Regions from separate parts of the Carnobacterium sp. 17-4 genome, predicted to be linked through region 2. Evidence: a T-box and tRNA genes for the amino acid it is inferred to sense, from the RefSeq annotation. Region 2 holds a T-box; the other holds one or more tRNA genes.

Region 1 (6,550 bases), 890 kb from region 2:
CTGGAAATTTTGATGTAATTGTTGTTGGTGCAGGTCATGCTGGATCAGAAGCCGCATTAGCCGCAGCAAGAATGGGAAGTCATACACTTTTAATTACCATTAATCTAGATATGGTTGCTTTTATGCCTTGTAATCCGTCAATTGGAGGACCGGCTAAAGGTGTCGTCGTTCGAGAAATTGATGCTCTTGGTGGTGAAATGGGCCGCAATATTGATAAAACATATATTCAAATGAGAATGCTGAATACCGGTAAAGGACCTGCTGTTAGAGCTTTACGCGCCCAAGCAGATAAATTTATGTATGCAAATGAAATGAAAAAAACCATTGAAGAAACAGAAAATCTTGTTTTAAGACAAGGAATTGCTGATGAACTAATTATTGAAGACGGTATATGCAAAGGAATCATCACAAATACTGGTGCAATCTATCGATCTAAAGCAGTTATTTTAACAGCAGGTACGTCTTCTCGTGGTCAAATTATCATTGGCGAACTGAAATATTCTTCTGGTCCAAATAACTCGCAACCATCTGTTAAACTTTCTGAAAGTTTACTAGAAAATGGTTTTGAATTAAATCGTTTTAAAACCGGAACACCTCCTAGAGTTAAATCTTCAACAATTGATTACAGTGTGACGGAAGAACAACCAGGTGATAAAAAAGCGAATCACTTTAGCTATGAAACACCAAACAGTTCTTATTTAAAAGATCAGTTATCGTGTTGGTTAACGTATACTAATGAATCGACTCATCAAAAAATTCAAGATAACCTTCACCGTGCACCAATGTTTACAGGAATTGTTGAAGGAGTAGGCGCTCGTTACTGCCCATCAATTGAAGATAAAGTTGTCCGTTTTAGTGACAAACCAAGACATCAATTGTTTTTAGAACCTGAAGGACGCGATACAGAAGAAGTTTATGTCCAAGGATTATCAACTTCTCTTCCGGAAGATGTTCAACAAGATATTATACATTCAATCGAAGGGTTGGAAAACGCAGAAATGATGCGTACTGGCTATGCAATTGAATACGATGTGGTCACGCCTCATCAATTACGTCCTTCTTTAGAAACAAAAGTAGTCGAAAACTTGTTTACTGCTGGTCAAATGAACGGAACTTCTGGCTATGAAGAAGCAGCAGGTCAAGGAATTATGGCTGGTATGAACGCAGCACTTAAAGTGCAAGGGAAAGAACCTTTTGTAATGAAACGTAGTGAAGGATATATCGGAGTTATGATTGATGATTTAGTGACAAAGGGTACAAATGAACCTTATCGTTTATTGACATCTCGTGCAGAATACCGTTTATTGTTACGTCATGATAATGCAGATTTTAGATTAACTGAAATCGGTCACCAAATAGGACTAGTAACAAAAGAACGTTACGATACCTTTGTAGCGAAAAAAGCTCAATTTGAAGGAGAAATAGATCGTCTAGGTTCTATTCGTTTGAAACCAACTGCTGAAATCCAAACGTATTTAACTGAAAATAACCAAGCACCTTTAAAAGATGGCATATTAGCTAAAGACTTCTTGCGTCGTCCAGAAGTTTCGTATCAAGATCTTTTAGCATTCGTTCCTCGAGACTATGAACTTCCATTAGCCGTAGAAGAACAGGTAGAAATTCAAGTGAAATACGAAGGATATATCGCTAAAGCTTCTCAAAAAGTGGATAAGTTAAAACGTATGGAAAATAAACGTATACCGGAAAATATTGATTATGCTGCTATCAATGGTATCGCTACAGAGGCAAAGGAAAAGTTGATTAAAATTCAGCCTGAAACAATTGCCCAAGCTAGCCGTATTAGTGGTGTAAATCCAGCGGATATTTCGATTTTAATGGTTTATGTAGAACAAGGGAAAATTGCAAAAGTACAAGTATAGATAGTAATTACGAAGAGAACCTAACAATTAAGCAGATGCTTAATTGTTAGGTTCTCTTCGATTATATAATTAGAGTTGTTAAAAAAATGTCTTACCCAACAACTTTTCTAACTATTATTTCCTGGGAAATAGAGGGACTGTAAAAATAAGTATAAAACTATATTTACGGAATCAATTGTTTAAGGTATACTTAATGATGTTGCAAACGCGAACAATAAAAGGTTCCTTAGCTCAGTTGGGAGAGCACTACCTCGACAAGGTAGGGGTCGCTGGTTCGAGCCCAGTAGGGACCATAAAAAAAGAGACATAAATCCTTTTAAGGATCTATGTCTCTTTTTCGTTTGCATAAGGATTCAAATGAGTTGAAGGCATAGCAACCATCAGATTATTCTACTACTAAAGCCATATCTCCTTTACGCAACCAACTAGCTTTTTCCAATACTTTGTTTACTACTACCGTAATAGCAATGGGAACCAAACAAGCAGTCAGGATATAAACAGCAAATGATCCACTTCCTTGAGAGACAAAAATATTTAGTGGAGCAATCAGTGAACAAAAACCTAATCCGGCTAAAGCGCTGGGTGCTGTAAAACCAAGAGCAACCGTTGAAATGGGAGCGGCCACTGCTGCAGCCAAAGTTGGACCAATTAAAATCCGTGGATTTTTAACGATATTCGGCAATTGTACTTTTGGTGTACAAACAAATTGTGCTAAGAATCCACCAAGATTATTTTGGCGCATAGAGACAAAAGAGAAACCAATATACATACTAGTCGTTCCTACCAACATAGCAGCACTTGAAACAGGATCAAGGTTTAGTGCAATTGCAATAGCGGCCGAAGAAGCAGGAGACATCAATACGAGCCCACCAATGACTGAAATCACGGCTGCGCCAATAATTGGTGAACCAGCAACGGAGGCAGAAATAAAAGCACTAACCATATTTAAGAATGGAGCAATAACAAGATTTAAGTAATAGCCAGCTACACCACCAGCTAAGACCGCTGTGATCGGTATAGCCATCATATCTAAAGGTGTTTTACCTGAAATACGTTTACCAACAAATGTAGCGATGGTAGCTGCAATGAGGCAACCAATTGGTTCACCTGTAGCGATAGTGATCATTCCATCTGCTGTCGTTTGAATAGCTCCGGCTCCAATTGCTCCAGCGGCCATAGCACTAAAAATTGTAAGTGTATTTCCACCTAACATCACGGCGATACCAGCACCAATAGCAGGAGCCATCAACATTTTAACGGCCGTTCCAATAATAACTAAAATTGTTAAGCCAGTCATATTTCCAATTGTTTCTAATAGCAAGCCAATCCCAATCGTTACAAAAATAGCATTCGCGATCCCCGATGATGCCTTATACATTCTTTCTGTTAGATAGTTCTTCATATTCAATCGCCTCCGTATTTTTGTTTAACAGACATCCAACACTTATGCTCCTTCGAATTTTCCAGATAAAAAGAGGCAAGCCTTTGTATAAAGGCTTGCCTCATCAGTTCGATGATTGAGCCCTAGATACGCAAACTAGGACTCAACTAAATGAATAGTTCGAATCCTGGGCTAAATTAATAAGTTAATAATGACTAAAGATACGTTCAATTGAGAACGCGAGCTAAACGATTCGACTGTAGTTTTCATATTGAACATCTCCTTTTCATTAATTGTTTTCTGACTATTTCCAATATTCTAACAAGCTCACAAGACAATGTCAACGAATCCTATCATTTATTTTTAATTTATTTTATCTGATTCTCATTTAATGCTGGATGTTATAAAATTTAATCCATTTATATAGCGGAAAAAATGCTTTAAAGCATTGCACTTCTAGTCAATTTGTTATACAGTTAAAACGATGGATTTGTGAAACAAATAGTGTTTCACGTTAGTAAAAAGGAGTTGAGTTAATGAATCCAGAAGAGTTTAAAACAGCCCTTGAAGACAAGGGATTAGTGGTTACTGAGAAGCAAATGGAACAATTTGATCAATACCTTAAACTGTTGCAAGAATGGAACGGAAAAATTAATTTAACAGCAATTACCCAAAAAGAAGAAGTGTATTTAAAACATTTCTATGATTCGATTACAGCTGGATTATATGTGGATTTTACTAAAGGGGTCCAAAGCCTATGTGATGTAGGTGCAGGTGCCGGGTTTCCAAGCATCCCCCTAAAAATCATTTTCCCACAATTAGAAGTCACTATAGTTGATTCATTAAATAAAAGAATTCAATTTCTAACATTATTAGCTCAAACGCTAGAATTAGATGGCGTTCATTTTTATCATGATCGTGCTGAAACGTTTGGCCAAAACAAACAATTTCGCGAATCATTTGATTTTGTAACTGCTAGAGCCGTTGCACGCATGAGTGTTTTGTCTGAATTATGTTTGCCGTTAGTTAAAAAAGATGGACTTTTTATTGCTCTAAAAGCCAGCAATACCAAAGAAGAAATGGCGGAAGGACAAAAAGCGATTGCTACATTGGGCGGAAAGTTTCGTGAAGAGTTTGTTTTTGAACTGCCACGTGAAGCTGGGGAACGACACATCGTTTTAATCGATAAAAAGAAAGAATCACCAAAAAAATACCCAAGAAAACCGGGAACACCAAATAAGAATCCATTGTAGTAGAAACCGCTACTTATCAGACAGTTTCTATTCGGATTCAACTACTCAATAAGAACGTTTTTTGATACAATAGAATCAAAGGACATATAGGACTGAGGGAGAGAAAAAGAATGGCGTTGTCTGATTTATTTGGTTCAGGAAAATCCAAAAAGAAAACTGAAAGCGGAGAAGATGTTTTGTTAGAAGTGTTAAAAAAACAAAAACATGTTCAAGAAATTGCTGTACAACAGATTGTTCCTAATCGTTTTCAGCCTAGAAAAGTTTTTAATGAAGAAAAGTTGGATGAATTAGCTCGTACAATTCATATTCATGGATTAATTCAACCCATCATTCTTAGAAAATATGAAGAAAACAAGTATGAAATTGTTGCAGGGGAACGCCGCTTTCGTGCGATGCAACTTTTGGAATGGAAAGAAGTACCAGCCATTGTTCAAGAGTTGTCAGATAACGAAACAGCTTCGGTTGCTTTGATTGAAAATCTGCAAAGAGAAGAGCTGACAGCTATAGAAGAAGCTGAAGCTTATCAAGGCTTGATGGCATTGAATGAGTTGACACAAGAAGCGTTAGCGCAACGCATTGGGAAAAGTCAATCTTTCATAGCCAATAAACTGCGGTTGCTAAAGTTAGCAGAACCTTTAAAAGAAGCTTTGCTTAACAGAACGATTACAGAACGACATGGTCGTAGCGTGTTAGCCTTATCATGTGAGGAACAGAGTAAATTATTAAATGTCATTATTGAAAAAAAACTAACCGTTAAAGAAACAGAGCGTTTAGTAAAGCAAAAAGTAGCTGAGAAAAACAATACTCAGGAACAGCCGAAAAAACGAATCAGAAAAATCTCCAAGGATCTTCGATTGGCTTTAAATACCATCAATAAATCAGTTGAACTGATAAAAGAAACAGGGATGCCTTTAGAAGCAATAGAAGAAGACCTAGAAGATGTTTACCGTATTACAATTGAAATTAAAAAAGATAAGTAAATAAAGAGCGATAAATGAAAAAATTCATTTTGAACAAATGCGTAGGAGAAAAATACGCAGAGTGTAATTTTTCTCCTATTTTTGTTTGTTGCACTTGAATCAGTGTTAAGAAAGTTATTAGAGGATATTAAACACAGATGGAGGAAATAGGATGGCACGAATTATATCAGTCGCAAATCAAAAAGGCGGAGTTGGTAAAACAACGACGACAGTCAACTTAGGTGCTTGTTTAGCGTATTTTGGTAAAAAAATATTATTAGTTGATATTGATGCACAAGGAAATGCAACAAGTGGTTTAGGCGTACGCAAGTCGGATGTTGAAAAAGATATTTATGATATTTTAGTAAACGAAACACTTGTTAAAGATGTCGTGCTGCCTTCTTCAAGAGAGAACTTGTGGGTCGTACCAGCTACAATTCAATTAGCAGGTGCAGAAATTGAATTAACCTCGCAAATGGCTAGAGAATCTAGGTTGAAACAAGCATTAGAAAAAGTAAAAGACGATTACGATTATATATTAATCGACTGTCCCCCATCGCTAGGACATTTGACGATCAATGCCTTCACTGCAAGTGACTCTATTCTGATTCCCGTTCAATGTGAATATTATGCTTTAGAAGGATTAAGTCAATTATTAAACACCGTTCGCCTAGTTCAAAAACATTTTAATCCTGAATTGAAAATTGAAGGTGTCTTATTGACTATGTTGGATGCACGTACGAATTTAGGGTATGAAGTAGTTGATGAAGTGAAAAAATACTTCCGAGAAAGAGTTTATAAAACGATTATCCCTCGCAATATCCGTTTATCTGAGGCTCCGAGTCACGGGTTGTCGATCATTGATTACGATGCGCGTTCTAGAGGAGCAGAGGTCTATCTTGAATTAGCAAAGGAAGTGCTAGCAAATGGCTAATAAAAATAGCAAAGGGTTGGGAAGAGGAATTGACGCTCTTTTTGGAGACTATGCAGAGCTTTCAAATATCAATGCAGCAAATGAACAAGTTCAGAAAATACCCTTAACCGATATCAGACCGAATCCTTACCAACCTAGAAAAA
Region 2 (6,550 bases):
TATGAGCAGTGATCTGCCGTGGGCACTGGATGTTTTAGGTAGAAATCATCCTCCTCTAGCCTTTGCATGGAAGACTATAAAAGATGCCGGGTTTCCAATTGCAGGAGGTAGTGACGCTCCAGTTGAAATACCCAATCCTTTTTATGGTATACATGCGGCTGTTACTAGAACGAAAAGAGACGAAAAAAATAAAAAGCGTTATTTTACGGAAGAAGAGCTTTCTGTATTTGAAGCTGTATCGCTTTATACAACAGGAAGTGCCATTGCAGGTTATAAAGAGAATTCTAGAGGGAAAATAAAACCTGGTTATATCAGTGATTTTACAATTTTAAAACAAAATCCTTTTTTAGTAGAAAAAGATGCTTTGAATGAACTAGTCGTTTCGAAAACAGTTGTAGGTGGAAACGTTGTTTTTTCGACAAACGATTAATGCTTAAGAGATCTATAAAGAAAGAAGATGAACGGAAACGTCAGTCTTCTTTTTTGTTCAATATAATTGTGATTAACATCACAATTATATTGAGTTAATATTTGAAAGATGTTATGATAATGAAGAAAATTAAAGGACAGGAGGCAGGATAAATGGAAATAACGACTAAAATACATCAAATTCCAAATGCAACAGCTCAAAGGCTACCTATCTATTATCGCTCATTAAAAAAATTGAATGAAACAGGGGTAGAGCGCATAAAATCAAAAGAATTGAGTCAACTGACACAAATTCCTTCAGCGACGATTCGTCGAGACTTTTCTCATTTTGGTGAATTAGGAAGAAGCGGATACGGTTATGAGGTCGTTTATGTAACTGAAGTATTTCGTGAATTATTAAATGTGAATAATATCATTAACGTAGTGCTTATTGGAGTAGGGAATTTAGGGACAGCCATTTTAACTAATAATTTTAAGAAAGAAAAAAATATTACAATCAAGTGTGCTTTTGACATTCAATCGCCTTATTTAGGGAAAGAAATATCAGGTGTACCAATTTTTCCTATGGAACAAATGAAAGAACTCGTTAAAAAAGAACAAATTCATACAGCCATTTGTGCTGTACCTAGTGAAGTGTCGCAAGAAGTAATAGATGATCTAATTGACGCCGGTATCACTTCTATTTTAAATTTTGCCCCTGGAAGAATAAAAGTACCGGATACTATTCAAATGAAATATATCGATTTCTCTAGTGAAATTTTTACAATGGTCTATCAAAATGAAGCACTATATCCTGGGAATCCACCTGGAAAAAATGATTGAGATAAATATGCTGTCAGATAAGTTGGATGACGATAGAATCTGATTATTTGTACGGAAATATTGCTTTAAAAAATGATTATTCGTATACTGTTCTAAGATAAGTCTTAGAATAGGAGTGTTTAATATGGAAATTACTAGAAAAGGTACGCCACATAAACTAAGAGGTATTCAAACAAAGGTTGGAGATAAAGCGCCTGAATTTAATATTAAAAACTTAGCGGATGAAACAGTTGGATTAAGCGAATTTTCGGGGAAAGTTGTTTTAATCAGTGTCATTCCAGATATTGATACGCGAGTATGTGCTTTACAAGCAAAAGGATTCAATAAAATCGCCAGCGAATTAGAGGGTGTACAATTGATCACTATTTCGAATAACACCAAAGAAGAACAAGCTGAATGGTGTGCTGGAAAAGACATTTCAATGGAAATGTTGCATGATAGTGAATTAAATTTTGGTAACGCGTATGGTTTAGTAATGGAAGATCTTGAGCGATTAGCACGCTCAGTATTTGTTGTTAATCCAAGAGGTGAAATCACGTATCAAGAAATCGTTCCTGAAATGTCTAGTGAGCCTGACTATGATAAAGCAATCAAAGCAGCTAGAGCAGCACGTTGATGAAATCCATAAGGCGTATTGAAAAATAACTTTTTTAATGCTACTATGTAAAAATAAAAGGCAATGAACAAGAAGAGTAATTTTACTTGCTGACTGATAGAGAAAAGAACGAATGCTGGGAGTTCTTAGTCGTGGTAAAATGAAGGTAGCTTGGGAGCTGACAAGGTGAACATACAGTAACTTTGTTCGGAGTAACGATCCGTTAAAATTGGAACTAAGAGGTGTACTTTTGAAATTAGTAAAGTACGCAATATAGGTGGTACCGCGAGTGAACAGCATTCGTCCTAATAATAATTTATTATTGGGATGGGTGCTTTTTTTGTTTGTATAAATCTTTTAATTAAAATTGTAAAGGAGAGATAAAATGACTGATGAATTGAAAATGTCTACTAAATACCAACCAAATGAAGTAGAAGCTGGTCGTTATGAAAAATGGGTAGAAAAAGGGCTATTTAAGCCAAGTGGAGATAAGACAAAAGAGGCTTATTCTGTCGTTATTCCCCCTCCAAACGTAACAGGGAAATTGCATTTAGGTCATGCCTGGGATACAACTTTACAAGATATTATTGTTAGACAAAAAAGAATGCAAGGCTTTGATACTCTATGGTTGCCAGGTATGGATCATGCAGGAATTGCAACCCAAGCAAAAGTAGAAGCTAAATTAGCTGAAGATGGTATTTCACGCTACGATTTAGGACGTGAAAAGTTTATTGATACTGTATGGGATTGGAAAGAAGAGTATGCCAGTGTGATTCGTGAGCAATGGGCAAAAGTGGGTATTTCAGTTGACTATAGCCGTGAACGTTTTACATTAGATGATGGATTATCTGAAGCGGTTCGTAAAGTATTTGTAACGATGTATAATAAAAAACTGATTTACCGCGGAGAGTATATCATCAACTGGGATCCAAAAGCTAAAACGGCTTTATCAGATATCGAGGTTATTCACCAAGATGTTGAAGGTGCCTTTTATCATATGAGTTATCCGTTAACAGACGGCAGCGGAGTAGTTGAAATTGCGACAACACGACCTGAGACGATGCTAGGGGACACAGCAATTGCGGTTCATCCAGACGATGAACGTTACCAACAATTAATTGGTAAGACAGTTCTGTTGCCGTTAATGAATCGTGAAATTCCAATTGTAGCAGACGATTATGTTGAAATGGATTTTGGGACAGGTGTTGTGAAAATCACTCCTGCTCATGACCCCAATGACTTTGAAGTTGGGAAACGTCACAATTTGCCACAAATCAATGTAATGAATGATGATGGTTCAATGAATGAATTGGCTGGCAAGTATGAATCGATGGATCGTTTTGAAGCTCGTAAAGCCGTGGTAAAAGATCTAGAAGCTGAAGGTCGAATGATTAAAATTGAAAAAGTGGTTCACAGTGTTGGTCACTCAGAACGTACAGGAGTTGTAGTAGAACCAAGGTTATCTACGCAATGGTTTGTAAATATGGCACCACTAGCTAAAGAAGCAATCGAAAGCCAAGGAACAGAAGAGAAAGTTAATTTTGTGCCAGAGCGTTTCGAAAATACCTATATGCGTTGGATGGAAAATGTTCACGATTGGGTAATCTCACGCCAATTGTGGTGGGGTCACCGTATTCCTGCTTGGTACCATAAAACAAGTGGTGAGTTGTATGTAGGAATGGAAGCACCTGAAGATAATGAAAACTGGGTACAAGATCCAGATGTTTTGGATACGTGGTTTAGTTCAGCTTTATGGCCGTTTTCTACAATGGGCTGGCCTGATGAAGATTCTGAAGATTTTAAACGTTATTTCCCTACCAATACTTTGGTAACAGGATACGACATTATTTTCTTCTGGGTTAGCCGCATGATGTTCCAAAGTTTAGAATTTACTGGAAAACGACCATTCAATAACGTTTTGATTCATGGTCTTATCCGTGATACAGATGGCCGCAAAATGAGTAAGTCACTAGGCAATGGAATCGATCCTATGGATGTTATTGAAAAGTATGGAGCGGATGCACTACGTTGGTTCTTGTCTAACGGTTCTGCTCCAGGGCAAGATGTTCGTTTTAGTTATGACAAAATGGATGCTGCATGGAACTTTATCAATAAGATATGGAATGCTAGCCGCTTTACATTGATGAATATGGAAAACTTTACTGTTGATCAAATTGATTTGACAGGTGAAAAAACGGTTGCTGACCGTTGGATCTTAACCAAATTAAATGAAACAGTTGAAAAAGTAACCGACTTATTCGAGCGTTTTGAATTTGGTGAAGCGGGTCGCCACTTGTATCACTTTATTTGGGATGATTTTTGTGACTGGTACATCGAAATGAGTAAGGAAGTATTATTTGGAGAAGATGAAAAAGCGAAACAAACGACTAGAAGTATTTTAGCTTATGTATTGGATCAAACGTTACGTCTATTGCATCCTATCATGCCTTTTGTTACAGAAGAAATATGGGAAAACATTCCTCACGAAGGGGAATCGTTAGTTGTAGCAGAATACCCAGTTGTTCATCCAGAACTTTCTGATGAAGCAGCAACCAAAGGGATGGATGTATTGATGGAATTGATTCGTTCGGTTCGTAATATTCGTTCTGAGGTAAATACACCGTTATCTAAAAAAATTGAGTTATTGATCAAAACAAACGATCAAACAATCGAACAATTCTTGAAGGATAATACTTCTTATATTGAACGCTTCTGTAACCCCGAAAGGTTGACAATCTCAAGTGATGTAGAAGCTCCTGAAACAGCTATGTCAGCTGTAATCACAGGTGCTGAGATTTACTTGCCACTAGCTGGATTGATCAATTTAGAAGAAGAAATCGCTCGTTTAGAAAAAGAATTAGATAAATGGAGCAAAGAAGTGAAACGTGTAGAAGGAAAATTAGCGAATAAAAAATTCGTAGAAAATGCTCCTGATACAGTAGTTGAAGCTGAAAAAGCAAAACAAGGCGATTACCTTGAAAAACATGCTGCAGTAAATGAACGCATAAAAGTATTGAAAAATCAGCTTTAATCAGTAACCTATTGTAAATAAAACGAGTAAAAACTAGGATCTCTCTTAGCTTTTTACTCGTTTTATTGTTCTATTGAGAAAGAACTATAGTAAGGGATGGAATAAATAGCGATATTTTAATGGTTGAAATGAACAGGGTAGTTTATAATTAACTAGGTATGGAATATAAATAAGTGGAGGTAAGTCATGTTCACTACGTATGAAGAAGCATTGAACTGGATTCATGCAACAAGGACTTTTGGTGAAAAACCAGGATTAAAACGAATGGAATGGATGTTAAGTCAAGTAAATCATCCAGAAAGAAAATTTAAATCGATCCATATAGCAGGTACAAATGGCAAAGGCTCCACGCTGGCTTTCTTAAGGAACATGTTAGAAGCGAATGGACAAATAGTTGGGACGTTTACCTCACCATATATCGAAATGTTTAACGAACGTGTGAGCGTCAATGGAGATCCATTATCAGACGATGAAATTTTACGTTTAGCAAATACTGTTTATCCTCTTACAGAAGAACTAAAGAAGACGGATCTAGGTGGACCGAGTGAATTTGAAATTATTACAATGATGATGCTGGTTTATTTTGGTGAAGGACATGCAGATGTAGTACTAATTGAAGTGGGGATAGGCGGGTTGTATGATTCGACAAATGTTATTAACCCAGTAGTCTCAGTTATTACGACAATAGGAATGGATCACATGAATTTACTTGGAGAGACATTGTCTGAGATTGCTTTGAATAAGGCAGGTATTATTAAGACAGCTATTCCCGTTGTAACCGGAAAAATTGGCAAAGAAGCTTTAGAAGTAATCGAACAAAAAGCCGCTGATCAAGATAGCCTTATAATAAAATATAATAAAGATTTTTTTGTTACAAAATGGCAGACCCTTCCTACTTGGGGGGAACAATTTGTATTTGAAGATGATTTTATGCGACTTAGTCCCATCCAAATAGAAATGTTGGGACGGCATCAAGTAGAAAATGCAGCAGTAGCAATTGAAACGTTAAGAGTTTACAGTCATGAAACAGGTTTAGCCGTGAATCATGAAAAAATACGGAGTGGTCTGAAAAATACTTTTTGGCCTGGAAGAATGGAAAAAATAAACGATCAACCGTTGCTTGTTTTAGATGGCGCACACAACGAACACGCAATAAAGACATTAGTTGAAACGATTAAAAAAAACTTTGCTCAACAAGAAGTTTCTATCATTATGGCAGCTATGCGGGATAAAGACATTCAAGGGATGGTAGATCAAGTGCAATCTATACCGAATTGCCGTTTGATTCTGACGAGTTTCAACTATCCTAGAGCTGCTGGAATCGATGACTTAAACAAACTGATGCTAAAAAACGGGACAGTAGCCGAACATTGGCAAGAAGCATTGGTAGAGTCTCTTAATGAAATGGATGAAAATGGAGTAGTGATTGTAACAGGATCTTTGTATTTTATTTCTGAAGTGAGAGAATACGTTAAAGCAGCAAATAAGGAATGAAAATTTAGGGGGAAAAATCATGACTAGAATTGAAGCAGTTATTTTTGATATGGATGGCCTGATGTTTGATACAGAAGTGCTTTATTATGAAGCGAATCGAACGATTGCCAAAAAAATCAATTTGGCATATACGTGGGAGTTTCACGAAAAATACATTGGGATTTCCGATGAAGAATTCC

The links. A T-box is a leader RNA that pairs with one kind of tRNA and senses whether it is charged. The one in region 2 lies ahead of CAR_RS04210 (valine--tRNA ligase), so its partner is inferred to be a tRNA-Val.
Region 1: it encodes a tRNA-Val, which carries the amino acid that the T-box ahead of CAR_RS04210 (valine--tRNA ligase) is inferred to sense. The anticodon was not compared.

What each region holds. Positions count from the first base shown of each region.
Region 1 is NC_015391.1:2,609,224-2,615,773, reverse strand. Features, by position in the region: gene mnmG (tRNA uridine-5-carboxymethylaminomethyl(34) synthesis enzyme MnmG) at 1-1,880, shown strand, start outside; tRNA gene CAR_RS12440 (tRNA-Val) at 2,101-2,173, shown strand; gene CAR_RS12435 (PTS transporter subunit IIC) at 2,266-3,282, opposite strand; gene rsmG (16S rRNA (guanine(527)-N(7))-methyltransferase RsmG) at 3,798-4,514, shown strand; gene noc (nucleoid occlusion protein) at 4,625-5,494, shown strand; gene CAR_RS12420 (ParA family protein) at 5,646-6,407, shown strand; gene CAR_RS12415 (ParB/RepB/Spo0J family partition protein) at 6,400-6,550, shown strand, end outside.
Region 2 is NC_015391.1:861,809-868,358, forward strand. Features, by position in the region: gene CAR_RS04195 (amidohydrolase) at 1-430, shown strand, start outside; gene CAR_RS04200 (redox-sensing transcriptional repressor Rex) at 583-1,251, shown strand; gene tpx (thiol peroxidase) at 1,376-1,867, shown strand; T-box leader at 1,922-2,157, shown strand; gene CAR_RS04210 (valine--tRNA ligase) at 2,232-4,877, shown strand; gene CAR_RS04215 (bifunctional folylpolyglutamate synthase/dihydrofolate synthase) at 5,064-6,371, shown strand; gene CAR_RS04220 (HAD family hydrolase) at 6,391-6,550, shown strand, end outside.